3 regions of the Paraliobacillus sp. JSM ZJ581 genome follow, and region 3 is predicted to be linked to each of the others. Evidence: riboswitches for the same ligand, from Rfam matches in the RefSeq annotation. Region 3 holds a riboswitch; each other region holds the start of a gene.
What was found. Region 3 has a riboswitch for cyclic di-GMP ahead of ACH6CY_RS12755 (prepilin-type N-terminal cleavage/methylation domain-containing protein). Riboswitches for the same ligand answer to the same signal wherever they lie in the genome.

Region 1: it holds a riboswitch for cyclic di-GMP, as region 3 does, so the genes downstream of both, ACH6CY_RS02655 (hypothetical protein) here and ACH6CY_RS12755 (prepilin-type N-terminal cleavage/methylation domain-containing protein) in region 3, are expected to answer to the same signal.
Region 2: it holds a riboswitch for cyclic di-GMP, as region 3 does, so the genes downstream of both, ACH6CY_RS13300 (hypothetical protein) here and ACH6CY_RS12755 (prepilin-type N-terminal cleavage/methylation domain-containing protein) in region 3, are expected to answer to the same signal.

What each region holds. Positions count from the first base shown of each region.
Region 1 covers NZ_JBISEP010000002.1:186,064-197,045, reverse strand. The annotation lists gene ACH6CY_RS02670 (glycosyltransferase family 2 protein) at 1-625, opposite strand, end outside; gene ACH6CY_RS02665 (DUF2334 domain-containing protein) at 626-2,182, opposite strand; gene ACH6CY_RS02660 (GGDEF domain-containing protein) at 2,148-3,020, opposite strand; gene ACH6CY_RS02655 (hypothetical protein) at 3,004-4,098, opposite strand; cyclic di-GMP riboswitch class II at 4,197-4,279, opposite strand; gene ACH6CY_RS02650 (ABC transporter ATP-binding protein) at 4,644-5,423, shown strand; gene ACH6CY_RS02645 (ABC transporter permease) at 5,398-6,144, shown strand; gene ACH6CY_RS02640 (TetR/AcrR family transcriptional regulator) at 6,490-7,107, opposite strand; gene ACH6CY_RS02635 (hypothetical protein) at 7,549-8,211, shown strand; gene ACH6CY_RS02630 (hypothetical protein) at 8,222-8,512, shown strand; gene ACH6CY_RS02625 (ABC transporter substrate-binding protein) at 8,928-9,902, opposite strand; gene ACH6CY_RS02620 (polysaccharide deacetylase family protein) at 9,918-10,661, opposite strand; gene ACH6CY_RS02615 (NAD(P)H-dependent oxidoreductase) at 10,790-10,982, opposite strand, start outside.
Region 2 covers NZ_JBISEP010000028.1:29,452-40,433, reverse strand. The annotation lists gene ACH6CY_RS13315 (ferritin) at 45-539, shown strand; gene ACH6CY_RS13310 (DsbA family protein) at 827-1,450, opposite strand; gene ACH6CY_RS13305 (DUF5667 domain-containing protein) at 1,562-2,449, opposite strand; gene ACH6CY_RS13300 (hypothetical protein) at 2,472-2,966, opposite strand; cyclic di-GMP riboswitch class I at 3,026-3,109, opposite strand; gene ACH6CY_RS13295 (TetR/AcrR family transcriptional regulator) at 3,291-3,845, opposite strand; gene ACH6CY_RS13290 (glycine betaine uptake BCCT transporter) at 4,172-5,659, shown strand; gene ACH6CY_RS13285 (hypothetical protein) at 6,199-6,426, opposite strand; gene ACH6CY_RS13280 (methyl-accepting chemotaxis protein) at 7,188-8,882, shown strand; gene ACH6CY_RS13275 (ClbS/DfsB family four-helix bundle protein) at 9,043-9,600, opposite strand; gene ACH6CY_RS13270 (Vga family ABC-F type ribosomal protection protein) at 9,862-10,982, opposite strand, start outside.
Region 3 covers NZ_JBISEP010000026.1:2,037-13,018, forward strand. The annotation lists gene ACH6CY_RS12740 (hypothetical protein) at 1-72, opposite strand, end outside; gene pilM (type IV pilus biogenesis protein PilM) at 113-1,048, opposite strand; gene ACH6CY_RS12750 (prepilin peptidase) at 1,061-1,816, opposite strand; gene ACH6CY_RS12755 (prepilin-type N-terminal cleavage/methylation domain-containing protein) at 1,886-2,212, opposite strand; cyclic di-GMP riboswitch class II at 2,267-2,349, opposite strand; gene ACH6CY_RS12760 (type II secretion system F family protein) at 2,421-3,623, opposite strand; gene ACH6CY_RS12765 (type IV pilus twitching motility protein PilT) at 3,664-4,695, opposite strand; gene ACH6CY_RS12770 (GspE/PulE family protein) at 4,705-6,330, opposite strand; gene ACH6CY_RS12775 (pilus assembly PilX N-terminal domain-containing protein) at 6,362-7,792, opposite strand; gene ACH6CY_RS12780 (PilW family protein) at 7,806-8,225, opposite strand; gene ACH6CY_RS12785 (type IV pilus modification PilV family protein) at 8,238-8,708, opposite strand; gene ACH6CY_RS12790 (bifunctional folylpolyglutamate synthase/dihydrofolate synthase) at 8,828-10,096, opposite strand; gene ACH6CY_RS12795 (ATP-grasp domain-containing protein) at 10,180-10,982, shown strand, end outside.

The sequences.
Region 1 (10,982 bases), on a different contig from region 3:
TAACTTTAAACCAAAACCACCTTCCTGCTTGCGCCATCCATTGGAAGCAAATGGTTTCAATGTTAATAAATTTAGTAAGTAAGTTTTTCTTAGCATTATTCACGCGGAATTTACCAACAATAGCTCCTGCTTTTGGATCATTCATCATTGCCAGTACAAGATAATAAATAGCCTTACTTTCAGGGGTGTTGTCGGCATCATAGACACAAATGATTTCCCCTGTGGCAATTTTTAGGCCATTATTTAATGCCCCGGATTTTCCTTTCCCCCCATGTTCAGGGGCGACATGTAATGGGATAATATGTGGATGTAGTGCGTGATAATGCTCAATGATTTCTCCAGTTCTATCAGAAGAGTTATCGTTTATAACGATGACTTCCAATTTCGTTTTTGGATAGTCGAGCTTTAACATTGCTTTTATTGTTCGTTCAATCACCATTTCTTCATTATGAGCTGGTATTAAGATCGTCACTTTTGGCAAGGCTTTGTTTTGGTTTTTCTCCCATTTATTCATGAGCTTTTCATAGCGTAAGTAATGCAAGTAACCGCCTTGCATTAAAAACATATGGTATAGTAGCATAACCCAAATAATAGTTAACGATAGAATAAATAGTGTGTTAGCCATTTATTCTTTTCCCCTCCTTTCTGCGAATAACGATTTACGTAGGTTTAGTTTTAAATAGACAGAATAAATGAAAAACGCTAAGATAAATAGACTAACAATAAATGCAACAAACCATAGCACTATTTCTACTTTACTCAACTGATGTCGAAACATAAAAGATTGTAAAGCATTCATATTGTTCACTACTTTAATGTCGTTGTCGATTGTAGATTCAATAGATAAAAAAGGCGTTTGAACAGAGACATTCCTATCAAACAGATTCATCCAAGAGGTCTTTTGAGATACTTGCAAATCGGTTAAACCTTGTTTTAATATGTCTAACTTTGTATAAGGAAAAATTGAAATTCCTAAAGTTGCATTAGGTACAATTTTTAAATGCTTGTGATGTCTTTTTAGAGATAACAATGTATCTGTGTTATTAAGATAACCTAAGGTTTCAGGAATCAAAACCATTTCGTCTACATAAGACGGTTGATTTACATAAGGTGCAGTTGCTTTAAGTACGGCTGAATGCGAAGAGCGACCATTTGCAAATAATATAGAGAAATAATCATCTGCAATAATCATATCTTCTAGACTGATAGATGTTGATGTTGTTGCAAAAGATACAGCAACAGGATAAATGTCATAACTAGCCAGCTCTAATATTTCGGCTTCAATCAATGCGCGTTTTTCCTCTTCATTCTCACTGTCTGAAAAGGAAGGATAGGAATAAACAATAGCACCTCCTAGTGATTGTAGTGATAATAGTTTTTGAACTAGTTCATTAGAATCAGATAAATGAGCTTCTTCATTGTTGCTTTCATAAACAGGAGATACGGATAAGATAAGCGGGATATCATTAGATGTTAAATAGGTTGTCATCTTGGTTAGTGCTTCTACATCTGTTGTAGGGTTAATATCCTCAATCTTAATAAAGGAAGATTGATAGCTTGTGCGATTTGTGTTGAATATAGTGTCTAACGCTTTTGCAAAATAATATGCTATTTGATCATCCAATTGTGTTGAAGCTAAATAATAGTCTTTTTTATTGCTTATAAGAATCGGGTAGTTATAATTACCTCGAAAGCCCTCGATAATTACTTCCATAGTCGATTGCTCGGTAACTAATTTCATTTCTTTTAACGATTCAAATGTGGAGTGATTGCTCCCCATTGAAATTTCCTTTATATTGACAGATTGATTTGTATCTTTAATAGGAAAGCGTTGTTGAAACTGATTTATATTCTCCCCTATAAATATAATCGAGCCATCATAGCCTTCCATGGATTTAATAAAAGAGCCATCTAGCTTTTTATGATCCAATCCTATATAAAAAACATAATCATAGTTGGACAAGTTAGTAACGTTACTTTCTGATGTTACGGTAGATTTAGAGTAATGGCTAACTAGCTGATCTAATAGGTACACTTGTTCATTTAATTCATTGTTCGTACTACTATAAATAATTAATGAATTAAGCTCTGAATCCGGGTTTGCATATACCAGTTTAGCGGATAGAAAAACAGTCCCTAGTAGACAGCTAAGCAACATAGTTATTAAGTTCGTCAAACGCATTATTAAACATCCTCATGTAGTCATCTAATTGTTCGTGATACACACAATATCCGAATGCAAATTCAATTGTTACCATGCGATTTTTTTTGGATAATGTATAGTCTTTCATATTACCTATGATTTTTTTCATGACAGTCTCCACTCCTGCAACATCTGTTTCTGGTAATAACAGTGCAAAAGTATCATCAAAAATACGAAAGCGACTGTCACTTGCTCTTGTTGCTTGTGTAACTTGGTTTGCAAAACTCTGAAGGACATGATTTGTTTCTTTCTCTCCATACAACTTTTTAAATGTTTCCCAATTTTTCAATTGAATTAATAATAATGAGAAAGATTGTTCATAACGACTTGCTCTTTTAAACGATTCATTTAATTGCATATAAAAGCGTTTTTCATTGTCAAAATTTGTTGCAGGGTCTATTGTAACTAGTTGATAGTATTGTTCTTTCCAATAATGATATTTAGTAGTTATTATTTTTCTTTTTTTATGAAAATGACCAGAAACAAAAGAAGTAACAAGTAGTATCATTTGCCAAATAATCATTTTAGAAACAGAAAACGAAGCGATTCCTTGTATGTTAAAAAAGGTGTCAGTGCTCATTGTCTGTGCTAAAATCATATAGCTTCCAAAGAAAAAAATGACAAGAAGACTAATACCTAAACTAAGTAATAGCCCTTTTGATACTCCAATGAAGATTAAAGCAATCGTCATAAAGAACAACATTGTATCTAGCCCTGTTTGAGCAGTGTAATAAAAGTAATAAATAGAAATAGCGAAATTCAAAAAAATAAGTAGTGCCATACTCATTGAAAAATGATGGTTATCTGATAAGTTCATGCTCCCTTAAGCTCCTTTCTGCAATTAGAGGAACAAGGTTGTCAAAGATGTGTGTGTTGTTAGTTGTTTGATCCATATATGCTCCTTTGAATGGGCTTTGCTTTACGCGAAATGATTGAAGTCTGTCATAAAGTTTTAGAGCAAAAGAATCGTTTTTTTCAACTAGTGCATATTGAATCGCAATACCATATAAAGCTGGTGACTCATAGGTCACTGCAGGTTTTAAAGTGGTTGAATCATATTGTCCAAATAGCTTGTGATGCGTATCGAATTCTTGCTCTAAGAATGAAAGGAAATCATTCGTATCCATATTAATTTTGCCTAAATGATAGGCAGTGTATGTTTGTTCAATCATATTTACTTTGTCATCATAAACAAACTCGTTTTTATCAATTAAATAGCGTGTTGGAAATAATGGATTACTTTTTACTGCCGTTTGTTTTGCTATACGATACATTTTTTGATAAAGTTCGTGATCCATCCATTCTAAGTGATTGAGTCTTTCTAACGTTTTTAGGTCCAAATATGCTGTAGACAGTGCACTGCTTTTCGCATCATATTTCCAATCATAAAAATCTACAAAATATTGATTGTAGGTTCCTTTCTCGATCAATGTTTGTGAGATATGCTTTGCTGTTTTTCGATAGGTTCGTTCATCCCACTGATTTGTAGCATCCAATAACGCCTGGATAATTCTAAGGTCATCTACATATGCATTTACGCTTTCTGTTACTTCACCATTGAGTAAGACACGCCAATGAATCGATCCTTGTTTGGATAAGAAATATTCAGTGAGTTGCTGATACCCTAAATCAAACAGAGCTCTATTATCACTTTTTACGGCGTATTCCAACCAAAGACCAAGTGATTCTGATAAAGAATAATCTGTATCACTCGTTTGATAGTGTGTTTTTAATAGTTTGTTTGCATTGAGCATATCTTCCCATATGAATTTTTCTAATGGTGTTTCTAGGTGGGTGCGTGTTGATTCATCTGTAGGCTTTTTTATAATGAAAATAGTGATACCGATTAGTAGTATAAAAAAAACGATAGCGATATGAAACTTAAAATTTTTCATGGTAACTCTCCTAGTAAATGAAGGACTATTAATAGCGATATTGCTTAATTCCATTCTATTAAAGTTTAATAAAGCGCTTTTTACATAAAAAAACGACCAATAGGAATGGTCGGTTGCGCCACTCACTCCCAATTTGTAAGGCGCCCACATATAACAAATTGATTCTAGTACCATATAGATAAAAAACACTGAAACTTAAATTAAAAGAGTAATTTGTCTTAATTAAATAGTATGATTATTTTGTGAAAAAATCAAGTTTTTTCACCTGTTTGTTTCTAAAGTGATCATTTAATATGGTATGGTTAGATGAATTTAATAACATATGGATAAAAGAAAAGATGTTCTATTGATAGATGAAAAAAGCAAGGGTTCAGCATTTAGCCTCTTGTTCCATAGTTCAGTTGCTAATGTCCGTTGATGAATCGTCTACCATAAATTACTAAACAACAAACATTGTTTTTAGATGGAAAAGATGCTGTATTAATTAAAGGGAAGAAAGTTGCTATTGTGGTATGATAGTATTATTTAGGAAGGGCGATTGCGTTATGAAAAATAATGAGGCATGTATTCGAATGGTAGATGTTTCTTACAACTTTGGGGAACAAGTAGTCATTAATCAGCTGAATTTGGTGCTTCAAAAAGGTGTTTCTTATGCGCTGATCGGTCAATCTGGTATTGGAAAATCTACCTTGTTACGATTACTTGCTGGTCTTGTTTCACCAGAAAGTGGAACGATTTATATTAATGACGAAAGATTAATGAAGCCGAGAGTGAAAACCGGATTTTTATTTCAAGATCTAGGTTTATTTCCATGGCAAACGACTTTTGAATCGATCAAAATGCCGCTGCAAATCCAGACAGGTATACAAAAAGAAGATTTAAAGGTACGTGTTTTTAAATGGTTAAAAGAGTTAAAAATAGAGCATTGTGCGAAAAAATACCCACATGAATTAAGTGGTGGCCAAAAACAACGAGTAGCTTTAGCAAGAACGCTTATCACAGAACCAGATTTTCTTTTAATGGATGAACCGACATCCGCAATTGATGCGATGACAAAAGAATCGATTCAAGCACTTATTCTAGCGCAACATCACAAACAACAAACAACGATGCTGTTTGTGACACATGATATTGAAGAAGCAGTTTATTTAGGAGAAGTTATCCTAATTATGCGAGAGGACGGAAAAATAACTCGGATTCCCAATCCTCTATTTGGAAAAGAAAACAGTAGAGAAACCTTAGCCTTTTATCAAGCATGTATTGATGTAAGGAAACTTATAAACATGGAGATGGAGACAGATGAAGTATTTGCGGTGGATAGGTAGTAATCAATTTTTTATTGGATTTTTAACCACGCTTTTAGCTTGGCAAATGGTTTACTTTCTAATTGATACACATACAATCCCAGCACCAATGGAAACATTGATTTATCTATATACAATAAAAGGATCAATACTGTTACATGTATTGGCTAGCATGACTAGAGTGGTCGTAGCTATTGGCATTGCTCTAATAATAGGAGTGCCAATCGGTATATTAGCCGGAGTCAATCGACTATTTAATCAATTTTTTTCCCCTTTTCTTTATTATATTTATCCTATTCCTAAGGTAGCATTTTTACCTGTATTAATGCTTTTATATGGTTTAGGGAATAAATCGAAAATCATCTTAATTATTTTTATTATAGTATTTCAGATTATTTTGTCAGTGAGGGATGGAGTAAGGCAAATTCCATCTTCATATTTTACTGTCATGGATAGTTTCGCCTCTTTCAAATTACATACATATCGCTATTTAATTATTCCAGCAGTTTTACCACACATATTCTCCGGATTACGTGTTAGTGTCGGTATTTCACTTGCAACTTTATTTTTTGCGGAAAATTACGCAACAACATATGGGGTTGGTTACCATATTTTAAGTGCATGGACAAAAATGGATTACACTGAGATGTTTAGTGGTATTCTTGCTTTAAGCTTTTTAGGTATTGCAATGTTTAAGTTAATCGATCTATTGGAAGCTAAGGTCACTCCTTATAACGTTTAACATTGCGTGATATCTAGGCTTAACTAATATGGCTCTGTGAAACTATACTAGCATTATAAATATGGTGAATTAATATGGATAAGCTTTTTAGGTTTATTGCGATTTTACAAGGATTCACGCTGAGCAGAGCGCACCGTTTAAACTTTATGATATGTATGTAATCGCTATTTTCCTATAACAGTCTCACGATAAATGTCTCTTTTGTTACCTGAGCTTTCTTTTTTCTAGAAAATATATGATAGGAGAGGAGCGTTTATATCAATTATTATCTCTCATCAGCCCCCCTCTGTATGTAAATTATTTGAAAGAAAGTTAATGGATGAACACCTAATCACATCTATGCTATTAAGAATTGAAGTCCTTTTCTGTTTGTAGAATGTTTTGTAATGCTTTTCCATATAAGTTAATTGGAACATTGTCTCCAGAAATAAAGTGAAAAATGGCCATTCCATTTTCTAACGATAAAATGGTCCAAGCTAATTCTTCTGCGGATAGATCAGATTGTTTCCCATCCTTTGGATTCATATTATTAATTACTGTTGAGACATGCTCTACAGATTCTAAGATCATATCTGTCCACTTTTTTCTTACAGATTCATTTCTCATTGCATACAAGAGAAATTCCATGTTTAGTATACTCCAAGCTTGGTTATTTTGTTTATCTAAATCAAAAAAATGCCGCATTTTTTTGATGAAATGGTCAATGGATTTTTCCTCATTAATTATGTGTTGAATGGTATTGAGACGTGCATGCATTTGTTGCTCTAATAAAGCAAGGAATAGTTCTTCTTTTGATTTAAAGTGTGTATAGACAGCCCCCTTTGTAAATCCAGCAAATTCGGCAATTTTATCAACAGAAGCCCCGTGAAATCCTAGTTTGGAAAAGGTTATGGTAGCTGAATCTAGGAGCATTTTTCGTGTTTCTTGTTTCCGTTCCTCATTGGTTAATCGTTTTCTAATCATTTTACTCTATCCTCCTTTTGACAAGTATAACACAATATATACTAGACTCAATAGGATGTAAATACCTAGTAGTTATTCCTGTTTCTTAGTGGTGTTGCCCATATTACATATATGAGTATGGAAACTATAACTTATCATCAAGTACTTTTAAAATTATAGTATATCAACCTTTGGGGAATTTGTTGAAGAGAGTAACACACGATGTGAAATAGCTATTTTAAAAGTAGCTTAATAATACATGCAATTTGACATACCTTTAATAATGTGTATACTATATAGTATGTTGGTTAGTTAAAAATAAACTTAGGACACTTAACTATTCTGCTTTGTCATCTTTCTAACGAATCAAAGGTTCATGAGTGGGAAGTGACAGTGTTGTGATCATTTTGTTAAAACTTCTGAATGGGAATGTTTTCAGGAATAAAAACTAGGAGGTGGATGATGTTTAACAGTGAAAAACTTAAAGTAATTGGGAATAAGCATTTTAAGGAAGCACAAGAGTTAACTGAAATATCTATAAATGGTGTTGCGACCTTCCATCAAGATGTTCAGGCAGAAAGCTTTCATATATTGGGTCGATGTAAGGTGAAAAGGGCAGTGCAGGCAGACCGATTTGTCAATAAGGGTTCCTGTTCTGTTAATGGCAAATTAACATGTAATCAATTAGTAAATATCGGTCAGGGCTCTTTCAACTTGATTGAAGCAAATAATATTGAGTCTTCTGGTAGCTTAGAAACCACCGATTCTATCTCGTGTAAAACTTTTCAATCAATGGGTCATTTAAAACTAAAAGGGGGGCTTATTTGCGAACGGGCGTCAATAGAAGTTTCTGCTCCATCAGAAGTGAGTGAAATCAAAGTAACAGACGAGGTAACGATTAAACTAGCAAAATTAACTCTATTGAATGTTAAATCTCTTATTAGAAAAAAGATGGTTATAGGGTCCATTCATGGAAAAAATGTAGATCTTGAACATACGCAAGCTAGTCAAGTATTTGGTGAAGTAGTGAAAATCGGAAGTAATTGCAAAGTGGATGAAGTATTCTATAAAGAAGCTTTAGATGTTCATCCAAGTGCGGTTGTCAATAAAAGTAATAAAGTTTAAGATTATGGAGGTGGCTGTTATTTATACAGGTACATCTTTGTTCAAGCGATTAATTAGTATTTTCGCAATACCTGTACTTGGTGTTTTATCGATTGGGTTATTTCTATGTACCGTCATTGTTATTGTCGGAGGGTTATTGTATACATTCGGTGCAGAGATTAGAATGGAGATTTTTCCTGATTTATCTGTTCCTCAATATCTTGGTTTGCCAGTTGGAATTATTTTTGGCCTACTTTTGTTAGCTATTGCCTTTTTTTCTTGGCGTGTATTAAAATACTTTTTAAATGATTGGAACAAATAAAAATTAGTAGTGTTGCCTAAAAGTTTTGTTGCTTTGTCTTTGTCAAACAAAATATAACTAAACCCACTTGTGAGAGTATTCAATGAAACATTATCTAGCTATTATAAAAAATGGTGATATAAAGGGTAGTTCTTGCTTTGCTCAATTGTTTGTTAAATGAATAGCATACGATACTCCACTTGTAATTTTATTTTTTGTGGTAAATTAAGCAACAACATATGGCGGGCGGTTACTATATGTTGGGTACATCGACAAAAATGGATTGTAATGAGATATTTAGTGGAATCCTTGTTTTAAGCTTTTTAGATATTGTAATGTTTAAGTTAATTGATCGATTGGAAGCCAAGGTAATTCCTTAGAATGAAAAACCTTTTTGATACTTTTTATCAAAAAGGTTTTTTAATAACAATTAACTTTACTTAACAAATGAAAAATCAGTTAGCTCATCATAATGATAGGCTTGCTTGATTTGTTCTGTTTCCTTCGTCCATGTAATGATTCGATCAAATTGATCTTGATCAATAATAGCTCCATGTGTATAAGACGTTGCTTTATTATTAATATAGTCACTCATTGCCGCTGGGAATTGATAAGTAGATAAAATATCAGCATAGTTATTTGCGTCGGTTTCATTCATATAATCAATTGCTTTGTTATAAGCAGTGTAAAAAGCTTTTATATCTTCTGGATAGTTTTGTATCATTTCTTCTGTAAAGAAAATAGTCCCGCCTTTTATATTAGCTTCGTTTGAGCTTGCTAATAAATGTGCGCCTTGTTGCACTAACATCCCAGCTTGAGGTTCAGTAAATACAACACCGTCAATTTGATTAGATAGAAGAGCCTCTGCTCGACCTGAAAAAGAAGGGATTTCAACAATGTTGTAGTTAAACTCATTTGCCTCAGCAATTTCATCCATTATGTATTCAAGAATAAAATTAGGAACGAGAGAGACATCTTTCCCATTTAACCCTTTTACATCTGTAATGCCAGAACTAGGTGAAGATAAAATCTTAAAATCTTCATTAATGTCTGATGTTATTTTAAGTTTGATTCCTCTATCAACAAAAGCGGCTGCTGTCATAACATCACCGATAGCAGCATCTAATTCATTTGCTTGTAGCGCAACATTTCGATCATTTGGTGAAGTAAATGTTTTAATCGATACATTCACACCTGACTCTTCAAAGTAGCCATTTTCTTCCGCCAAAATAATGGGGAGTGCTGCTTCTGCTGGTAATGTACCAATGGTAAACGTTTCACCACTTGGTGTAGTACCATTTTCTTTCTCATTCTCTGTCGTTTGATCAATAGCTGTGTCATTGTTTGAACAAGCTGCTAGTAGAAAAATACTGCATGCAAGGAATAGGTAGTTTAATATTTTTAGTTTCAATTGTATTTCTCCTTCTTAGTCTACGATGTCTTTAAATTGTTCTATCGTTAAAAAGTACGGTATCACATTTCTTTTCAATAATAATGGATTTGTATGTTCGTTGTTTTTACCATTTTCACAAGTGAATGCCAAATGAAATCCATTTTGTTTTAATAAGGATACATTTCTATCTGTGAATAGTCCGAATGGATAGGCGAATACGTCTTTCACCGGAACATATTCGTTACATAAAGCTAAGTCTTTTTCAAAAGCTTCGTCTGTAGCTTCCATTATAAGACTGACAGACTCATTTTTTCTTTGGTGAAATGCATCTGTGTGGTTGGCGTATTCAAATACATCTTCCATGTCTTCTAGATCTTGTTTGGAAAGACAAACTGATTTTTTTTGGTTAAATGTTTTTGTGTTTTCATGAAGCCACCCTGTTACGACAAAAGAAACAGCATGAAATCCATGTTTTTTTAATACTGGATAAGCATATTCTTTTACTGATTGAAAACAGTCGTCAAATGTAAGTAGTATTGACTTTTTAGGAATAGGTGTTTGCTTTATGTAAAAATCTTTGACTTCATTTAATGTTAGTGTATGAAAGTTGTTATCCTTTAAATAAGTCATTTGCTCTTCAAATTGCTCAAGCGTAACAAACAAAGCGGATGGCAATATATCATCATATGCTTGTTTCACATCAATGTGTGAGGAATTGTCTGGATTAAACTCTTTTTCTTTTCTGATTTCATGGTATAGTACAGTTGTAAATGTCATGTGTATTCCTCCCTATCTCAATTGATTATAGAACCAATTACTACACAGTCAATTCTTTCTTGAAAGATGTCATAAAATATTCTTTTTTAATAGTCACATTTTTGCTATCTTTTTACCTATATGCTAGTCTAAACTGCTTTTATTCGTTCCTCAGCATCTTGCAAGTATAACTCGAGTTCAACTCTTGTTAAATAAGGAACTTTTCCATAAAAAATATGGTCAATGACTTCAACGCTGTTCCCGTTAAACAACCACCCGGAGGTTAGTGTGCGAATTGGGGCTAGTAAAGGATTTTCTTTTCCATCAATTTGTTGCGGTTGT
Region 2 (10,982 bases), on a different contig from region 3:
TAACGCATAAGCTAATAGGAATACAACAAACGGGAGTGTATCGAATGGTAAAAAATGAAGTACAGCAGTTAATAAATCAATTAATTCAAATCGAACAAATCTCTACCACATTATATTTAGCTATGTCGGCGTATATGGAGCAAAAAAACTACACAGGCATGGCCAAGTGGTTAAAGATACAATCTGACGAAGAGCGTACACATATGTTAGTGTTAATTGATTATTTATCCGGTAAAGATGGGGTAGTTAAACTGGGCGAGATTCCAGCACAATCAAGTAATTATGGGACGCCTTTAGAAACATTTGAAAAAGTACTCGCGCACGAACAATATGTTACAGACGCTTATCGTCAAGCTTATGATTACGTGAAACAAATCGACCCACAAACAACCGTAATTATTCAAGACTTTCTCCGTGAGCAAATTGACGAAGAAGCACAAGCATTAACAATTGTAAATCGCTTAAAACTAGCAGAAAATAATACTTCGGCAATTTTGCTTATCGATCAAGAGCTTGGACAAAGACAGACTAAAGTATAAAGCAAGCAACCATCATAAACAAAACAGGTGGGTCATGCGCGTATATTATCTAAGTAAAAGCCAAACAGTACTATCTCAACATGGTGCACTACAGTATATAAGAAATACTTTTATATCAAATTTAATCTATAACCATGCCTATATTCATGATAGACAACTTAGATTTCTATTGTCCGATTCACTTTTTTTATCAGCTAGTCTTACAAGGGTTGCAAATGTGGTATCTGTTCTTACACTTAGAAAAAAGAACCAAGTCCTGTTGACAAGAGCTTGGTTCTAACATTGTTTTATTCGTTAATTAATGATTCAATTTTTTTAATACTAAACGGTTCATCCACTTTTATTCCATTAACAAAGACACTTGGGACTGATTCAACCTCTAAACCTCGTGTGTATTTTCGAGTTACATTAATAGGATCCACTTCATTGTCTTGAAGCATAGTTTCCTGATCAAGACCGTATTCTGAAATAATATCTTTAATATATTGTTCTGTTCCCCAAGCTCCATCTTGACTTTGCGAGTCGCTTATTATTCTTCTAGCAATTTCATAATATTCTTCCTTATTATAATGAATGAGGTTTTGATCAAATTTAGAAAGTCGTAAAGATGCATCGTTTAAATAGACCATAGATTGCATTCTAAACTTCGCTTCACCTGTTTCGATATATTTCTGTTCCAATTCAGGTAAAACTTCACTCATCCAATTCTTACACGCCGGACAAGAATAATCAAACGCTAAAAAGATTTCATTAGCAGCATCTTCTTCACCTAAATATACCATTTTTTGATCATCAATTGGTGTTGTATTTACTTGATCAACAGAAGTTGTATTTATACCTAATAAAACTGCAGCAACAATCACGACAATTGCAAATACAGAACCTATTATAATTAATGGCTTTTTCTTCATTTTTTCTCCTCCAAAAATGATTATTTTTTATATTATTTACTTTACCGCATAATGACTATTTTTTCCACAAAAAAATTGGGAGAGGAATCACCTCATCCCATTCATTTTCAATTAATCTTCATCTGCTTCTTCATTATCATTATCTTCATCATCTTTGTGCTCTTCTTCCCGTTCTTCTGCTTTTTCTCGCCCTTCTTCTTTGCGCTCTCTAGCTTCTTCTCTGTGCTCTTCCTCACGTTCTTTAGCTTTCTCCTGACGTTCTTTTTCTCGTTCTGCCGCTTCTTCTTTACCTTCTTCTTCTCGTTCTAACGCTTCCTCTTGACGTTCTTCCTCACGCTCTTCCACTTCTTCTTTACGTTCTTCTTCTCGTTCTAACGCTTCCTCTTTATCTTTTTTTGCCTCTTCCTTATATTTCTCCGCTAGCTTTTTCATTTCACTTTTATATTCTTCTTTTGTTATTTCTCCAGAAGCTAACATCGCTTGTAATTCTTCTCTTTGTTCAGCTCTCTCTTTCAAGTTATCTAATTTTTCAATCACATAGGATATATTAATTTTCGCTTGCTCTGGTAAATCCTCTCTTTCTAACAGAGCTGTTAATTCTTCAATACGCTCTTCTAATCGATCAGCAAGAGTATTTTCTATTTCTTCTACCTCTTCTGGATCATTGTCATCATCAGTTGATTTTGCCTCAGTTAAATCAGCATCTGCTTGATTTGTATTTGCTTGAGATTCTTTTATTAATTGGTCAATGCTTTCAATATCTCCATCTTCTATTGCAGCTTTTGCTTCCTTTAGCCTCTCTGTTGCATATTGATCTTGGAGAATCGCCTTATCTATTTTATCTACTGTTAACTCATACTCCACTTCTTCCATCAAACGAGTCGTATCATATAACTCTGCTTTAGTGCTGATTACTTCTTCTGCTTCATCAGCCAATACTTGCCCTCCAGCCACTAACAATCCCGCACCTAAAATAACACTAAATAATTGTTTTTTCATCTCTAACTCTTCCCTTCTCTTATTATTTAATATGATTTAACAAGCTTTCAATATTAGGTTTTGTTTGTTCATATGCTGATACAGGTGACATAAAAATAATAATAAGATTAACCGATTTATTATGTTCTTTAAAATATACATCTGTTCGAACAGCATCTTCAAACGTTGATTGATAAGATAATGTATTATTCTCTTCAGAAATAATTTCAATATTTTCTGTGCTAGCTTTCAATTCTTGTTTTATATCTGCAAACGTTCGATCACTTGAGACTGAAGAGATAATAGCTTGTGACTTACCATGACTAAGTATGACATTTAAATTATTTGTATCTGCATCAGATTTAAATTTCCAATCAGCATTTTCTTTAATAGAGAGATCATAATTTTTATTCTCATAAAGAATAGACCCTTTAGTTGATTCCGCCTCAACATTCTGTGATGGCTTATCTGCTTTACATCCAACTAATAAAAGTATTGAAAATAAAGCCATTAAGGTAAACACCGATTTCCTGTTCATGACGAACCTCCTCTCACGAAAAAAGCACACTTCCGCTAACAAGGAAAGTGCACTTGCTTAACGGTAACTGGCTAGCATAGACAAAGTCTTTAGCCCCTGTAGCTTTGCGCCCCAACTTTTCAGTAGGTTTGCCTTTATCAATTTTTAAATTCGTTTGTTTTCTTCTAATCATATATTAGGTTTGATACAGGTTAATTTTAACAAATTTTTTTCCCTTTTAACACAGGTAATTTATCGCTTTCTTCGTCTTTCTATTAAGCAAATATCCCTACTCTAATAGACTTATCAATATTGAAGTAGGCTTTGCATCACGCTCTATAACCATTACAATGTATGCTGGACAAGCGCTTTAGCAATCGCGATAGCATACTCCGTTGCTTTCTCCGCACCAACCAATGTTGTCATGGAAGTAGTTCCTTCAAGTAATAATGTGAATTGATTCGCCAAATCTTGCTCATTTTGTTTGCCTCTTGCTTGAGCTATTTTTTGAAAATAGTTTAATAATTTAACTTTGTGACCTCTTGCAATATTTTCAATTTCATTATCCGTTCCAGCATAATCTTCTATTGCTCTTAAAAACATATCTCCTTTATAAGATTCCTTCTTTAACCAACGACCATGCGCTTTAACAGCAAGAACGAAAGGAGAATCTGTATCTATTGCTACATGTGAATCTAAATAAGACCAATACCGATTTTCACGCTGTCTAAGTACTTCTTCTACCAACTTATCCTTGGAAGAGAAATGATTATAGAGAGTCATCGTTGCCACATTTGCTTCTCTAATAATTTGTTTTAGTCCTACGCCACGAAACCCATGCTCATAGAATAATTGTTCCGCTACTTTAAGTAACATATCCCTTTTTTCCGATCGGCTCATCTAACCATCTTCTCCTTTAATAAATCGAGCAATTCTGTATTTTAGAATACAGTTTGCTATTTTCATAGTCAAACTTTTAGTGAAAGGAGCTATACTTTTCTCACACGCATCTCACCTTTTTTCCATTTAAAATAGTTGATTACACAATTATCTTATGTTTATAATAGAAAGGTCGTTCTATATATTTTTGAATGGATTGCTTTGTATTTTTTTGGTTACACTAAGTTGAAAAGGAGGATCTTTTTCTTTATAACCATTATTAACAGTTTTTTCTATTAAATACAAGCAACTACGAATCAAACAATATGTTAAAGAGAGGTCTTTTTATGACTCAAATTGGAAAAGTATTTTGGATATCATTAATTATATCAGGTGTTTTTGTCTTATGGGGCGTAGTTGCACCAGAAAATTTAGAATCTATTACTTCAAACATTCAGTCTTTCCTTACCTCGCAATTCGGCTGGGTCTACATACTTTCTGTTGCAATCTTCTTACTATTTTCGATTTATCTTATGTTTAGCCGTTATGGAAAGATGCGTTTAGGCCAAGACGGAGATAAACCAGAGTACAATAAAATTACTTGGTTTGCTATGTTATTCAGTGCAGGTATGGGGATTGGAATTATATTTTGGGGAGCCGCAGAACCGCTTGCTCATTTTGCCGCACCTCCTAATGCAGAACCGGAAAGTATTGAAGCAGCTAAATTCGCTTTAAGATCATCCGTTTTTCATTGGGGATTACAGACGTGGAGTATTTACACAGTCATTGCATTATCTGTCGCCTACTTTAAATTCAGAAGAGGCGCTCCTGGGCTTATCAGCTCTACTTTTCAACCACTAATAGGAGACCGAACCAATGGTTGGATTGGCAATTTAATTGATATTACAGCGGTATTCGCTACCATTTTCGGTGTTGCTACTTCACTCGGTTTAGGAGCTTCTCAAATTAGTGGGGGGCTATCTTATGTAACAGATATTAAAAATAACTTTAGTACACAACTTATTATCATTGTCATTGTAACTATTTTGTTTATGCTCTCAGCTTGGACAGGCTTAAGCAAAGGAATCAAATACTTAAGTAATACAAATATAATATTAGCAATATTGCTTCTTGTACTAACCATTATACTAGGACCAACTATTTTTATATTTAATACATTAGTTTCAACAATCGGGGACTACATAAGCGCGTTACCATCACTTAGTTTTCATACAGCGCCATTTGATGAAAACGCTAATGATTGGATTCAGGACTGGACTGTCTTCTATTGGGCATGGTTTATTGCTTGGTCTCCATTCGTAGGTACCTTCATTGCTCGTGTGTCTAAAGGAAGAACCATTCGGGAATTTATTTTTGGTGTCTTATTTATCCCAACAATCTTTTGTGCTTTATGGTTTGTTGTTTTTGGTGGTTCTAGTCTGTTTCAAGAATTGAATGGGATTAACACAGGATTGACTGAGCTAGCAAAAGAGAAAACTTTATTTGGTTTATTTGAAGGATTTCCTTATGGTTCTGTATTAACCGTTGTGGCTATTTTGTTAATTTCTACATTCTTCATAACTTCTGCTGATTCTGCAACATTTGTGTTAGGTATGCAAACAACAAACGGTAGCTTAAACCCACCAAATAAAATAAAAATGATCTGGGGCATCATTCAATCAGCAACTGCCGCTGTATTACTTACTTCCGGTGGACTAGGAGCTTTACAAACAGCATCTATTGTTTCGGCTTTTCCTTTCACTTTCATATTACTAATGATGATTGTGTCACTCGTTAAAGCATTAAAAGAAGATTATCAAGAACAAAATGAATAATCAAGTAACAAACACTTTCCTCATACACTTGGAGTAAGCTTTGAGGGAAGTGTTTCATTTGATTCAATTATTGATCTTAATATAATTATCTATTAACGTAACTGAATCACTATAAGTACAATATTTAAGAAAATTAAACCCTAATATCCAAACCGTTGACTTTTCCTTAACGTAGCATTTTCAATTAACTGTTGTAATAATACAACAATGATTAAACCAGGTATAATTGATAATGTTAAATCCAATATTTAACATCCTCTAGCTTATGATTTTTTAAATACTACCTAACTGATAATAAGCTTCTTTGCTAAATGATTTCCCACCAGAATATGTTGAAATATCAGAAGAAGGAGGTATTAACAATGAGTCTAATTCTGATCTAGGAACAACTTGACCATTAATTAAGAGATCATCATTTTTATTAAATTGAATCTTTTCATTTTCTACAAAAAATGTATCAACATGCTCACCATTTGCATCAACTATTTTCTTGGTAATTTTAAGTTTTATAATTACTTTTTCCTGCTTTACATTTTTAATTACTTTTTTTCTGTCTTTGATTTTATAACTCTAAGTAATTCTCCATTATTACCTTTAACATCTGCACTATTCTCTACAATAGTTTCACCATCCTTAGCCATTTCAAAAAAGTCACTGGCATTGCTCTCTCCTTTTTTAATTTCCTCACTTACTGCATTTGATAATGGTGTTAACATTGACAAAATTAATACAAAAATAATAGTTACTTTTAAAAGCCTTTTATTCATTATGTTATATTTCCTTTTTATTTAAATACATTTTCTTTATATTTTTGATAATACCCGCAAAAAAATGAAAAATAAGTCTAAATTACTATTTTAATCACAAAGATAGATCATATCAATCCTGTTATATTTTATTTTTAGCTAAACAAATACAGCAACAAAACGGTAATGTTTTAATCGTACCATTACATATGTAATTATTTTTTTGGTATTTGTGATAATGCCCGATCTTGAATGGCTTGCTAGTATGCAAAAAATGTCTAAGTAATTATCGATCAGAAAAATAACAACAAATTCATACTTCCTTTGTTTTATTTTTTATATAAAAAGTCATAGCTACTGTCTTTTTAAAATTTAGTACTTTAAAAATAGATCTTTTTGCCGATATAGAGTTTAGACACTGGAATTCCTCTTGTTTAATGTATATATGCTTATCTTACGTCTCGATGAATCGTTAATATTGTCCATATATATATATTAAAAAAATGGTTATTTTTAAAATAATAACCATTTTTTCTTGTGTTTTTGGCAATTTACTTTTAAAAATGCCGAGATCAGAAAAGGCATCACAACGTATAAAGGAGGTTCATGTATAAATAAATATTCAATCTTCGGCATGAGATTTATTGTAGACTTCACTTAATAAAAATGCTTTAGTGATAAATTATAAGTCCTCGTATACAAACAACAGCAAAGATACAAGAAATTGTAATGCAATTTGAGGAGTAGCTAAGTGATTAATATTAAGGATAAAGGTGAATTTCATGAAAAAAATTATTAATCTCAAAAGTATTAAACATAAGATTTTATTTGCATTTTCTCTTGTGATTTTATTGGTAATTATTTTGGGTGTGTATAACTTTATAACATTGAAACAGATCAATAATCAAGTTGAAGACATTATCGAAAAGGATTTACAGACATTGATTGCTAATCAAGGAATGGAAGCAACACTTGCCAAACGAGTCGCAGCAGCCCGAGGTTATGTTCTACTAGGCAATAGTGAATTAAAGGATCGTTTTGCAGACCATACAGAGGTTGGAATTGAATTTGAAAATATAGCTAGAAGTGTTGGGGTTAACAAGGATTTTGATGATTTAATTGATCAAACCGTTGCATGGAGAACAGCAGTCAATGATGATGTATTTGATGCTTATGACCGTGGTGATCATGAACTTGCCACAAAGAATTTGAGTAAATTAACATCAGATGTGAGTGAACTCATGGCAGGATATGAGAAACTTGCCGGAAACGCTGCAGAGGAAATTAATAGACATGGGGAGGAAATCACTTCAAGTGGAGAAAAAACCTCAATAATAGGAATCGTTGTAACCGTTTTAATTACCGTTTTAAGCATTGGTGCAGCAGTCATTACAGCAAGATTGATTACAGATCCAATCAAAAAAGTGATGACCCGGATGAAACTGATCGCTAACGGAGATTTAACCGAAGAGTTATTACAAATCAATACTAGAGATGAAATTGGTCATCTAGTAGAAGCCACGAATGAAATGACAATAAACACTAGAGAATTATTGAATCAAATAAATGTAGTAGCTGAAACTGTTTCGAATCAAAGTGAAGAATTAACACAAGCAGCGAATGAGGTTAAAGTTGGTTCTGAGCAAGTAGCTATTACGATGCAAGAGTTGGCAACTGGATCAGAAACACAGGCAAATAGTGCTAGTGACTTGTCTTCACTTATGAGCACATTCTCAGATAAAGTACAGGATGTAAGTAGCAATGGTGAGCGAGTACAGCAACATTCAAATGAAGTAATGGGAATGACAGTTAAAGGAAGCGAGTTAATGACATCTTCTACAGAGCAGATGGACAAAATCGACAAAATCGTCCAAGGCGCAGTTGCTAAAGTAGGCGGATTAGATAAACAGTCTCAGGAAATTTCTAAGCTTATTTCTGTTATTCAGGATATTGCAGACCAGACAAATTTACTTGCACTAAATGCAGCGATAGAAGCTGCCAGAGCCGGAGAACACGGTAAAGGATTTGCTGTTGTAGCAGATGAAGTAAGGAATCTCGCAGAACAGGTATCTGATTCAGTGACTGATATTACCGTCTTCGTTACAAATATTCAAAATGAATCTAGTCTTGTCGCAGCTTCTCTAGAAGATAGTTATAAGGAAGTGGAGAAAGGAACCCATCAAATTCTTACTACAGGAAAAACTTTTAAAGAAATTAATTCATCTATATCTAAGACAGCAGAAATTATTAATTCTGTATCTAATAATTTAGCCGATATGGTTACAAGCAGTCGAGAGATGAATAGGTCAGTTGAGGAAATTGCTTCTATCTCTGAAGAGGCAGCTGCAGGAGTTGAAGAGACCTCAGCTTCAACACAGCAAACAAGTAGCTCCATGGAAGAGGTAGCAGGTAGTTCCGATCAATTAGCAAAGCTTGCTGAAGAATTGAATGGGTTAATAAGGAGATTTAAACTTTAAATCATTTTATTAAAAAAGCTATGAAATAGCTAACAGCGAATAAAAAGCTATCCTATATTAAAAATAATCCCTCATGCACTTTATCCAGTATGCGAGGGATTATTTCCTAAGCTGCCTACCCCTTTTGTCGGGATTTAGTCTATTGCAACCGTTCCATATGCTATCGTGAATGGCCTTTATTATACGATACGCTTAATATAAAATCACAACCCCCTGACTTTTTCCATTTTCTTATTTTTGTTCTGAAAGATTTGAATGGCGCTACTGTATTGATATGAATCCACCTCCAAATTGGCCAACTTGAAGGTGTTGTCGTTGCCCATTGTCTGCCACCCTGTTCAAATAATGCTTTATCATCATAGCTGTTTACTAGTTGAATGATACGGTTAACATCACGCTCAAACATATCGATTAACGTTTCGATCGATTGATCTGCATATTCATTATAAAAGTGCTGATAAAGTCCGCCAAGATCATTCCATTTATAATCTTGCGTTGGTGTAGCGACTTGTTTTCCTTCTTTATTAGCTTGTTCCCACGACAATATTAAATTCATCCATCCTAATTGATAAGCGATCATTTGCGAAGGTGTACGATTCACTTCATCAACTAGGATATCTTTATCAAGATTATTAATAGAACGAAATTCATCAATAAATAATGCCGCTCTTTTAGTAATTTCATCAATTAACGCTTGTTTACTAGTATATGCTTGCAAACACAATCACCTTTTCTTAATTAAAATAATTTTGACAGATAAAAAATAATCCCTCATGCACTTTAGCCGGTATGCGAGGGATTATTTCCTAAGCTACCTCCTCCTCTTGTCGGGGTTTAGTCTATTGCGACTATTCCATGCGCTATCATGGACAATCTTTATTATACGAAACACTTATTATCTTTCTATGTTAATTATACTACGAAAGCAATGTTTTCACACATTGAGTTCTCTACTCCACATCAATTACATGTACATATTTTATTCTTCTAATTCCCTTTTTTGTTTAATAAGCTTTTGAAATTCTTTTTCTAGTTCTTCAGATGGTTCCATACTTAAACGACTGAGCACTTCGGATATTTTCGTTTCAAGTAGTAAATAATCATCATGGGTTGCACCTTGTTCTTCCTGTGGTTGGCTCTGTTTATACGCTTGATAGTTACCTTCAAATACATGTATTGTTTGATTACGAACTTCTAGTATGTGCGTTGCAATATTCTCTACAAATTGTCGATCATGAGAAACGAATATTACACTTCCTTCGTATGCTTGGAGCAGCGATTCTAATTCCTCCACAGCCTCTATGTCTAGAAAATTGGTCGGTTCATCTAGAATCAATGTATTAATATCACTTACAAATAGTTTCGCGAGGGCGACCTTTACCCTTTCCCCACCACTTAAAACATTTACCTGCTTATAAACATCATCGTTTAAAAAACGCATTCTTGCCAGCACCGTTCGAATCAATGTCTCGCTTTGCTTTGACGAAGACTGGACATTTTCTAAAATCGTTTTTTCATCTTCTAAGATATTCAGGTTCTGACTAAAATAGCCTATCTTTACTGATGGAGAAACGGTAATACTAGGTTCTTGATTTATCACCTTTCGAATTAGTGTTGTTTTCCCGCTTCCATTCGGGCCAATAATCGCTAATTTATCTCCACCTTGCACATGGAAGCTTGTTTTATTCCATAGAAGACGTTCGTTCACTCTACCTGATAGCTTCTCTACCCGAATGATTATTCGTTTTTTAAAGGTTGCTTCATTTGGCACGCTCATCTTAACTGGCGAGAGTTGTTTCACTTTCTCAACCTTTTCAAGTTTATCTATCCTTGTTTCAATCGATGCCGCTGTCTTCTGTAATTTCTTTTGTTTCTTTGCGAAATATGGCTTCGCTCCTATTATTTTCGCTTCAGACTTACTCACTTTTTTTGGTGTTTTAGTCGCTCTTTGCGCTTTCTTTTCTTTTAATTTTATCGCTTCTTCTAGCTGCTTCTTTTCCTTCTCATACTTTTCATAGGCCAGTTGCTTTTGTTGTTTTTCTATATCTTTTTGGTTAACATAATCACTATAGTTCCCTTTATACTCTGTTAACTTTCCTT
Region 3 (10,982 bases):
AATAGAAATCCCGATTAAGACATACGGAGATGCATTCGTTTTTTTCTTTTCAACTAAATTAATTTCTATCATATGATTGATCTCCTTAACGTTTAATATGGAATAAAAAGAATTATTTTCTTAACGTTAGGCCATACAGTTCCGTATACTCTAATGGAAGCTCTTGATTATTTAATGGTGTCTGAACACTTAAATTAAATCTTTCCTCTAATAAACTTTTTATTTTCAAATGGTACTTAGAATCACCAGCTAACGCCATACGATCAATTTGCGCACTGTTATTCGTAATCGAATATTGATAAAAATCCATGAAACGCTCAATGGTGACAAATTGTTCTTCTACTATACTTTGAAAAGGTTCTTGATCGATTGAATTTGACGCATTATCTTCTTCTTGGTGATAATTGTTAGACACACTAGCTCCTTCAAGATAAATATGTCGATTAAAGATAGGGCGATCATTATGAAACACTGTCAAAACGATATCGGCTTTTCTCCACTGAATCAATAACAGATGCGCCTCTTTGTTGATTAAATCATGTGTAGCAAAAACCCGATAGACAGATAAGAAAGAAAAATCTGCGATCGTCAACTTGCAATTGGCTTGATGAAACACATCTATGTATGATTCTAAGCGATCCTTTGGATATGCAAAAAGTAAAATATGGCTTAAATCTTCCTCTTGTTTAATTATTTCATAATCAATGACAGGATTTTTAAATGGTAAACGAATTGAGTTATCTAATTCCATTTCGATATATTGTTTTATTTCTTCACCACTTAATTGCTTCGGAACAGCTTCATCACGTAACGTAACAAAAGCGTCAGGTACGCAAAAGGCTACTTCTTTGTTCCTCCAATTTTTTTCTTTGACTAAAGCTTTTAAAACACCTATGAATCGAGGCTTATCAATGATTTTTCCATCTTCTATTAAACCAGGCTCGAGTTTAATCTCGCCATGATCACTTGTTTGATTATTTTGATATAGATAACGAACAACATGATCTGTTAACATCAAGTTAATTCGATCCTTTTTGAGAAGTCCCATTTTCATCCGTCCTTAAAAAAATGATGTCATATACCAGTTCAACATATCTTGTCCGAAAAAGTAAGTAATACAAGCAGCTACACAAATAAACGGCCCAAACGGTATCGGTGATTTGCGATCTACTTTTTTTCTTATAAGTAATATCACACTAACAACAGTACCTATTAATGTAGCAATGAAAAACGTCAATAACACACCTTGATATCCAACAATTAAACCTAGTAAAGCAAATAACTTCATGTCTCCTGCACCCATTCCTCCTTTACTACTAATAATAATAAGAAAAATCATAATAAATCCTATCAGCGAGCCAACAATCGGAGACCACCATGGATCAAGCGGTGACAGGATTCGCATAAATAGGATGAATGGGGAAAAAAACAGCAAAATTTTATTGGGGATTAGCATATATTTTATATCAGAAACGATGATAATCGCACATATTGAAACTAACAATAGTGCCATAAGTAATTCTATTTTGAAACCTATTAAATAGTAGCTAAGCGCGAATAGTGAAGCTGTAAATAGTTCAATGACAGGATATATTAACGAAATGCTTGTTTTACAGCCTCTACATTTCCCACCTTGACGTATAAATGAAATGATCGGTAATAATTCATACCAAGATAAGTTTTTACCACATCGAGGACAATACGATCGTTCTGACTCTAAAAATTTTTTTGTTGGGATTCGTAAACCCACAACGTTAAAGAACGAACCAAACACACTTCCGAATATAAATAATATAATTGTAATAATAAGCTCCATCCTATTCTCCTAGATATGTATAGAGACCCCTTACATAAGGGATCTCTGAAAATATTAGCTGATTTAACCTCATTTTAATTCATACGTATTACTAGCCTCAACGAAACTAATTGTTCCAGTTGGTAGTTCACCATCGTCCTCTAAATATCCGCCAGTAACTAAATCAGCCACTGACATCCCATCAGTAAAATTGCCCTCAGCATCTGCTAACCTTGCTGCATCTAGAACTAATTCTATTTCTGCTTCACTTGCATTAGTCTCCGCTGATTCAATCACATTACCAATAGCAGGTACAGCAATTGCAACGATAATTGCTAGAATAACGATTACTGCTAATAGCTCAACTAATGTAAAACCTTTCTCACTACGTAATACCTTCTTCAACTTGTTTACCATTTCCTTACCTCCCCTAATTTGTATAAAAAAAAGACTCACATCATCTAGTACATTCATGGTGTCAGTCGGTTGCACTACTAGCTCCAATCTATCCAAGTGCCCAAATAAAGATAGATCTTCTTCACTCCTATATTATTTCATAACAATTACTATTATACTATAAACATGGTAAATGTCTATAACTTTAATACTATATTTTATACTTTTTTTAGATATTTTCAAACAAACTAAACATCGGGATAACAATCGACAAAACAATTGCTCCTACGACAAAAGCTAGGAAAATAATCATCACTGGCTCTATTAATGACTTTAGTTTATCTGAGCTTTCATCTAATTCTTGTTCATAGAATTCTGATACTTTTTTTAGCATGGCATCTACTGAACCTGTACGCTCTCCCACAGTAATCATTTGAGTAATTAATTTAGGAAATATCCAATGGTTCTTCATCGGCTCTGTTATTGATTCACCACTCTCTAATGAATCCTTCGATTGTTGAAGAACTTGCTTCATTACTTTATTCTCAATCACATTTTCCGTAATAGACACAGCTTGAAGAATTGGAACAGAACTATTTAATAATGAGCTCAGTGTTTGTGTCATTCTAGCTAATAGTGCTTTTTGAATAAAAACTCCAAATATCGGCATTTTTAATTTCATTACATCAAAATAGTATGACATTGTTGGATTTTTATTTAATAGCCGAACAATAATGACACTAAGTAAAGTGATGAGCAATAAGACCCACCAGTATGATTGGACAATCTCACTAATCTGTAAAACAACTTGCGTATAAGTTGGAATCTCTTGGTCAAATGACAGAAACATATTCGTGAATATCGGTACAATAACAGCTAATAAGAATATAGTAATAACAATCGCCACTATTCCCACAACGATTGGATAAGTTAAAGCGGTAATAATTTTCTGTCGTAATTGATATTGTTTTTCATAGTAATTTGCCATTCGATTTAATATTTCATCTAAGTTACCACTCACCTCGCCAGCTCGTACCATACTAATAAATAATTCTGGGAATAACCGCGGAAATTCTGCTAGGGCATTAGACAAGCTATTTCCTTCTTCAAGTGAATATTGTACTTGGTTTAATGATTTTTTTAACGGTTTACTATTTGTTTGCTCTTGTAGGATGACTGTTGCTTCAACTAATGTAATCCCCGCATCAATTAACGTAGCAAACTGTCGTAAAAAAATGACAAAATCTTTGTTTTTAATCGGTTTTCCTATATAAATATCTTTGTAAAGAATTGGATTCAACTCTTTTAGTTCAAACAAGATAAGACCATTCGCTTGTAAATGTCTCATTGCTTCTTTTTTTGTTTCACTATTCACCTTGCCTTTAATTAATTTGCCCTTTAAATCTTTTGCTTTATAAGAAAAATATTTCATCCATTTCACCTTCTTTCATCACAAGCAAGGAATCAATCGTTTAAATTTTCACATATGCCGCAGCATGCTTTTCACTTATCATGCCTTGTTGCAACAACCGTTTGATATCCATTGACATCGTATGCATGCCAAATTCTTTTGACGTTTGCATTGTGTTCGGTATTTGATGCATTTTCTCTGAACGAATCAAATTTTTTACCGCAGGTGTATTAATTAATATTTCAGTTGCTGCTATTCTTCCAGACCCTTTTAACAACGGAAACAATCGTTGTGAGATAATTGCTTCAAGCACATTTGCTAGTTGAATTCTGATTTGTCCTTTTTGATGCGCTGGAAACACATCAATAATTCGATCCATGGTAGATGCTGCATTTGTTGTATGTAAAGTACCTAAAACTAAGTGCCCTGTTTCTGCAGCTGTTATAGCGGTTGATATTGTCTCTAAATCTCTCATTTCACCTACTAAAATGACATCGGGATCTTGCCTTAAACACGCACGTAAACCTTTTTGGAAATTGATCGTATCAAAGCCAATTTCGCGTTGATCGATGAGACAATGATTATGCTGATGTAAATATTCAATTGGATCTTCTAAAGTGATAATATGCCGATTCATACGCTGATTCATATAATCGATCATCGAAGCCAATGATGTACTTTTTCCACTGCCTGTTGGCCCAGTTACTAATACTAAGCCTTGGGATAATTGCGCAATTTCTTTCATCACATCCGGAAGGTTTAACGAATCAATTGACGGAATTACTGTCGGTATTGTACGTATCGCTAACGAAAGGCAATTCCTTTGAAAATAAATATTCATTCGAAAACGTGAAACTTGCTTCACGCCATGTGACAAATCAAGCTCTCGTTCTTTCATTAGCTTATCCCATAATGTTTCTGTTAGAATTTCTTTTGTCATTCTCTCCGTATCTTCTGGCTTTAGTTTATTTTCACCGAAAGGTTGCAGTCTTCCATCAATTCGAAATATTGGTTGTGAACCAACTGTTAAATGGATATCTGAAGCATTCTTTCGATACGCTGATACTAACAAATCTTCTAAGCTGTAATGCACATGAATCACCTACTCTTCCGTTGCTACTCGTAATACTTCATCTATTGTTGTCAATCCATTTTTCACTTTTAATAATCCATCATCTAATAAAAATCGCATCTGATTATCTTTTAAATAGGCTTTTATTTCAGACATATTCGATTGATTCATCATTAAATTTTTTACTTTTTCATCAATGACTAACAATTCATGAATTGCTAATCGTCCTCGATATCCTGTATGTCTACAACTATCACAGCCTCCCCCTTCATACACTTCATTTATTTCAATAAAACGATTTTCAAGTACCCGTTTTTCCATTTCAGATATCGGTCGTGTTTTTTTACAATCAGGACATACCTTTTTCACCAAGCGCTGAGCCATAACAGCAGATAGTGCAGATACGACAAGATAAGGCTCAACACCCATATCAAAAAGACGCGGAATAGCAGCAATTGCACTATTAGTATGCAAGGTGCTAAAAACTAAGTGTCCAGTAAGCGCCGATCGAATAGCAATTTCAGCTGTTTCTCTATCTCGAATTTCCCCAACCATGATAATATTCGGGTCTTGCCTCAAAATAGATCGAAGTCCTTTAGCAAATGTCAAGCCAACAGTACTATTCACTTGAACTTGATTAATGCCTTCAAGCTGATATTCGACTGGATCTTCAATCGTAATAATGTTGACATCTTCCTGATTAAGTTCATTAATCGAGCCATATAACGTCGTTGTTTTACCAGAACCAGTTGGCCCTGTTAGCAAAATTAACCCAGATGGCTGTTTGATCGCTTCCCTATATTGAGTTAACGTTCCTTCTGAGAAGTCAAGCTCTGTTAACGTCTTAAAAATATTAGATAAATCTAATATTCGAATAACAATTTTTTCACCAAAAACAGTTGGAAGTGTGGAAATTCGTAGATCAACTGGTTTTGTATCAATCATTAAACGAATCCGCCCATCTTGTGGTAACCTCGTCTCAGTAATGTTTAATTCTGATAAAATTTTCACACGTGCAATTAGTGCATTTTGCAGTCTTCTTGGGACTGTTTTTTCAGAACGTAACATGCCGTCTACTCTATATCGAATGACCACTTTTGTTTCAGTCGGATCAATATGAATATCACTTGCTTTCATCGTTACGCCGGTTTGTAGTATTTGATCTAGTACTCTAACAGCTGGCGCGTCCTCAGCATCCATTTCTTCATCTGAATAGACATTACCCATATCATAATATTTATTGATGGCTTGGAGAATATCGTCTCTTGTTGCAATGACTGGCTTTACGATAAAACCAGTAGAAAGCTCCAAATAGTCAATTGCGTAATAGTCTAGTGGATCATTCATCGCAACCGTCAACACATTCTCGCGTTGTTCAATCGGTAATAAAATATATTGTCTCGCGAACTCTTTTTGAACTAATTCCATCATCGCGTCATCAATTGAAAATCGATATAATGAAACACTGTTTATTTTTAGATGAATCTCTAATACTTCTAACAGTTGGCGTTCAGTGATATATCCCTGTTCAACTAATGCATCGCCTAACTTCTGCTTTGGCTTCTTTTGTTCTAGCACCTGAATGATTTCTTGCTCTGTAATTAATCCGTGCTCTTTTAAAACATCACCGAGTTTTCGTTTCGTTCGGGTAACCATATGACACCTCATTCTATGTTAAATTTCTACATCAATCTATCTCTACCGATGGTTCTTTCGTAATTAAATCATCATCAGATGGTGAATCAGCTGATCCAAAAGGAAATTCACCTGACATATCTTTATATGTAACACCAGTTCCACCACTACCAGTTAGTGAATTACCAATTAATGTTCCGGTTATCATTGCTCCGGCTCCCACTTTAATATTAGCGTTAGGGGCTAGTAATAATAGATTGGAAAAAGAACCTCCATCAAAGGTTACATTGTTACCTCCAGTAACAATAAATCCTTTAAAACCACCACCACCTTTTAATGTTACATTAGCAGTTTTAGCAAATAATGAACCTATAATTTTTGTACTACTTGATAAATTCACACTATTATTTCCTGCCAAATAGACATTTACTTGGTTAACTGCACCTCCACCATTGATTTCACCGTAGCCCATCGAAAAAATATTTTTAACATAAAAATCAATTGTCCCTGTACCAATAATCTCTATATGTCCACCAGGAACATTTAGATTATCAACGACAATATCAACATTTTGGTTGTTCGTATTAATCTTCAACGTGCTATCGCCCGTTATTGAAATGCTGTTAAAGGAAATATTTTCCAATAAATTCAATGTATGATTTTGAGTTATATTTAGATTTCCATTGACATCAACTTTTTCAAACTTCTCACTTGTCGCTAGAGTATAAGAAGGGAAAATTGGAAACGAATCCACAATTCGCTGATATTCTATCCAAGGTAATATATTCGTATTTGGTTTTACTATCGGTGGTGTTCCTCCTGCATCATTCAAAGCATGATTAACCGCTGATTCTGGCACATATGCCGCTCCATCAGTTATTGATGTCCCACCGCTCATATTTATCGTATTTGAATCAGAAGACTCAACATAAACATTTCCGTTTAAAGTTGATGAACCCGATAAATGAATATTATTTTTAACGATCGCTACTGCTCTGTCTGGGATATTCAGTACATTTCCTGATGTCCAATTAATCTGAAATGGACGTGTAACCGTACGTGTTCTTTCGCCGATTACACCTTCTGAAATGATTTGATAGTTTCTAGGATTTGAAGTATTTAGCTCTTGGATGGAAATGTTCGCTGAGGGGTTGTCCTTAAATATGCTAGAAAAGTTAGTCAGTACTTTGTTATCTAATTCGTCTAACTTATTATTAAACGTCGTATAAAATTCTGCTTGATTACTAGTACTATCGTACACATCATTTACAATTGATTCTATCGATGCATACGTTTGATTCGCTCCTCCTTCTGCTATATAAAAAGTTGACTGGTAGGCACGATCAACACTGGACAAATTTACATTGGCAAATGATGCAGTAGCTAATGCTATACCTAATAAAGATAATACAGTCAACGTCATTAATACAGTAGCTAATATGGAACCATTCTCTTCTTTTAATCGTAGTTTACTAAAAAACAACACCGATCCTCACCTACTCCCTAAGGTATATTATTGTTGATAAGCGCTGTTGTTCATTTCCTGCATCTGCTGTACTGGCAATCGCAATGTCAAGCTCTAGATCGTTTTTTTTTATTTCAAATAATCCAATTTCATCACTAATTGAAGTTCCATTTTTCAATACATGTGGGGCACTGAATTCATAGCTATCTGAACCAATGTTTAACACATCATCCGTGACACTTACTTGACTAGGATTGTGTGAACGTACTTCTTTCGTTATCGTTGCCATGACATAACGAACCTGATCCTGATGTTCAATCATTTCTGTTTGGTTCTTGTATTGCTTTTGACCAAACATCATAGCAGAACCTACTAGCATAATAATGATTGACATTAAAGATAGAACCGCTAATAACTCTACTAACGTGATACCTTTTTGCTCCTTCCACATGGAAAACACCTACTATTCTTCCCAAAGGATTTTTGTTTCCATTTGACCTTTCAATTTACCTGATAGGTCGTATACATGAACAAGTACATTTTTTAACTTATCACTAATTACTTGATCTTCTCCGTCTTCCGCTACTGCAATACTAATTTTCACTTTATTCGAGTCTACTGTTTTAGTGAACTTATGCTGACCAGACGAATCATCATATGTATCTGTTTCGGTCTTTAATTGATTCACTCCATCTAAAAAAGACATCGTTTGACTAATATGATAAGTATTCTCTATTTCTGACTGCGCAATATAAGTCGCATCACTTATCTCGTCCGATACGTCTACTGTTTTCCTAGATTGAATGAAAAAAGTTAAGAATGTAACAATAATAATGGATAACAGTAAGATAGATGCAAGGACTTCTACTAGAGTCATAGCCTTCTCTTCACGTAAAACAGATTGATTGATTCGAAAACGATATAGTTTTCTCAACTTTAATTCATCCTTTTTTACCAGTACTTACATTTAATATAGTACATTAGAACCTATTTGTACATACTAAAGTATAAAAATATGAACTTTTTTAACTATATCATATTACCGGTGTTTTCTCATTTATTTCCTTGTATTTTTTTTCTTGATTTTCCGACAAAATTTAATGAACCTGTAATACATGTCATCATCGATTGATTTTTCAAATGATCTAGTACCTCTCGATAATCTTCCATCACCTGTTTATTCTCGTTTGTCGAAACATGAAATAAATCAATTGCTTTTGCAGCACGTGGATGATCAAAGCTAGTAAATATAATTTGATCAAATACCGGATCGACTAGCTGAATCATTTCTTCAATCGGTTTATCCTTGAACATCGCCATGATTAATTGTTTCTTTTCACTTGGATAATATGCTCTAATTGATTGAATAAATTGTGCAATACCCTCTGCATTATGCGCGCTATCTACAATAACTAATGGCTGATCTAACACCTGTTCAAACCGTCCACTTATGCTAGTATCTGCAATCCCTGTCAAAATAGATTGCTTCGTAAGACTTAGATTACTTTCATTTAATTGTAATAATGCTTGCACGGCTAACGTTGCATTATGTATCTGATAGACACCTCTTGTTCCTAAAGAGACAGGAAAGCGGTGATTCGCATTTATGAAATGAAATGGGTTTTTGTTATTTTCTAATTGATAGGAAAATTCAACACCGAGTTGAAAAAGTGGTGCTCTTTTTTCCTGTGCAATCGTTTTGATTACTGAGACTGCTTGCTTTGGCAATTCACCTATAATGACTGGGGTTTGCGCTTTTATAATACCTGCTTTATGTGATGCAATCGCTTCATAGGAATTACCTAAAAAATGCTGGTGGTCTTTTCCTATCGTTGTAATAATACTAAGAATTGGCTTTACAACATTAGTAGCATCATCCTTTCCACCCATTCCCGCTTCAATTAAAGCAATATCAGCATGATCTTTTAAGTAATTGAGCGCAACAACCACAATGATTTCAAACGAGCTTGGCGGGTCTCCTTTCAAATCTAAACGTTCGATTTCCTCTAGTAATAAAAGTAAATATCTAATAAATGATTCATCAGTAATTGATTGTCCATCCAATTGAATCATTTCATTTCGAGTTGTTAATGATGGAGAAGTAAACGTTCCCACAGTGTAATTAGCTTGCTGTAATGCGGATGCCATAAACGCTAGCGTTGAACCTTTTCCATTCGTACCTGCAATATGAATTGCCTTTAGCTTCTTTTCGGGATGGTTACATGCCTTCAACAATCGTTTTATTCGTTGTAATCCAGGTTTAATTCCTATTGTTTCTCGTTTATCTAAAAATTGATTGACTTGTTGTATTGTTTGTATCATATGATCCCTACTTCCATTACCATTGTTTTTCCGTCATAATATACTATAGTATATCAAATCATCACAAGAAAGGATTGGAGGCCATGCATGGATGGGTTGTTTATAATGGACATTTACAAAGTGAAGCATTCCTCACTTTTTCACAGTGGATATATGATGCGGGCAAAAAACTTGGTATTACGATGGAGCAACGAAAAAACAATGAGGTTTTCGTATTATTAGAGCAGGATAAGCCGTTAATTGATACGCTAAATTACCAACAGAAGCCTGATTTCGTTGTTTTTATTGACAAAGATATTGCGTTGGCTAAACAATTAGAAGCGATTGGTATACCTGTATTTAATTCAGCACAAGCGATTGCCACCTGCGATAATAAAGTCGACATGTATCCTGTGTTAAACCAAGCTAGTATTGCAATTCCAAAAACAGTCATTGCACCAAAAATATTTTCTAAAGAAAAAGCAATACAGTTATCTCCCTTTCATCAATTAGAAGAAACTTTTCAATACCCTTTTATTATTAAAGAAGGTTATGGCTCTTATGGTCAACAAGTATATTTGATTCACAGTCGAGAGCAGTTGGATGAGAAAATACAAGAAATTGCCGATCGCCCTTTTTTATTCCAAGAATTCATTTATTCTAGTTATGGGAGAGATCTGCGTATTTATGTAGTAGGAAATGAGGTAGTTGCTGGATTAGCACGCACGGCTCAAGATGATTTTCGTGCAAATGTTGCGATCGGAAGTACAGTGAAAGCACACTTACCTACTGATAAGGAAAAAAAACTAGCAATTGATGCTGCACAAGCGGTTGGCACAGATTTTGCTGGAGTGGACCTGTTGTATGATGAAAATGAAGAACCGATTGTTTGTGAAGTTAACACCAG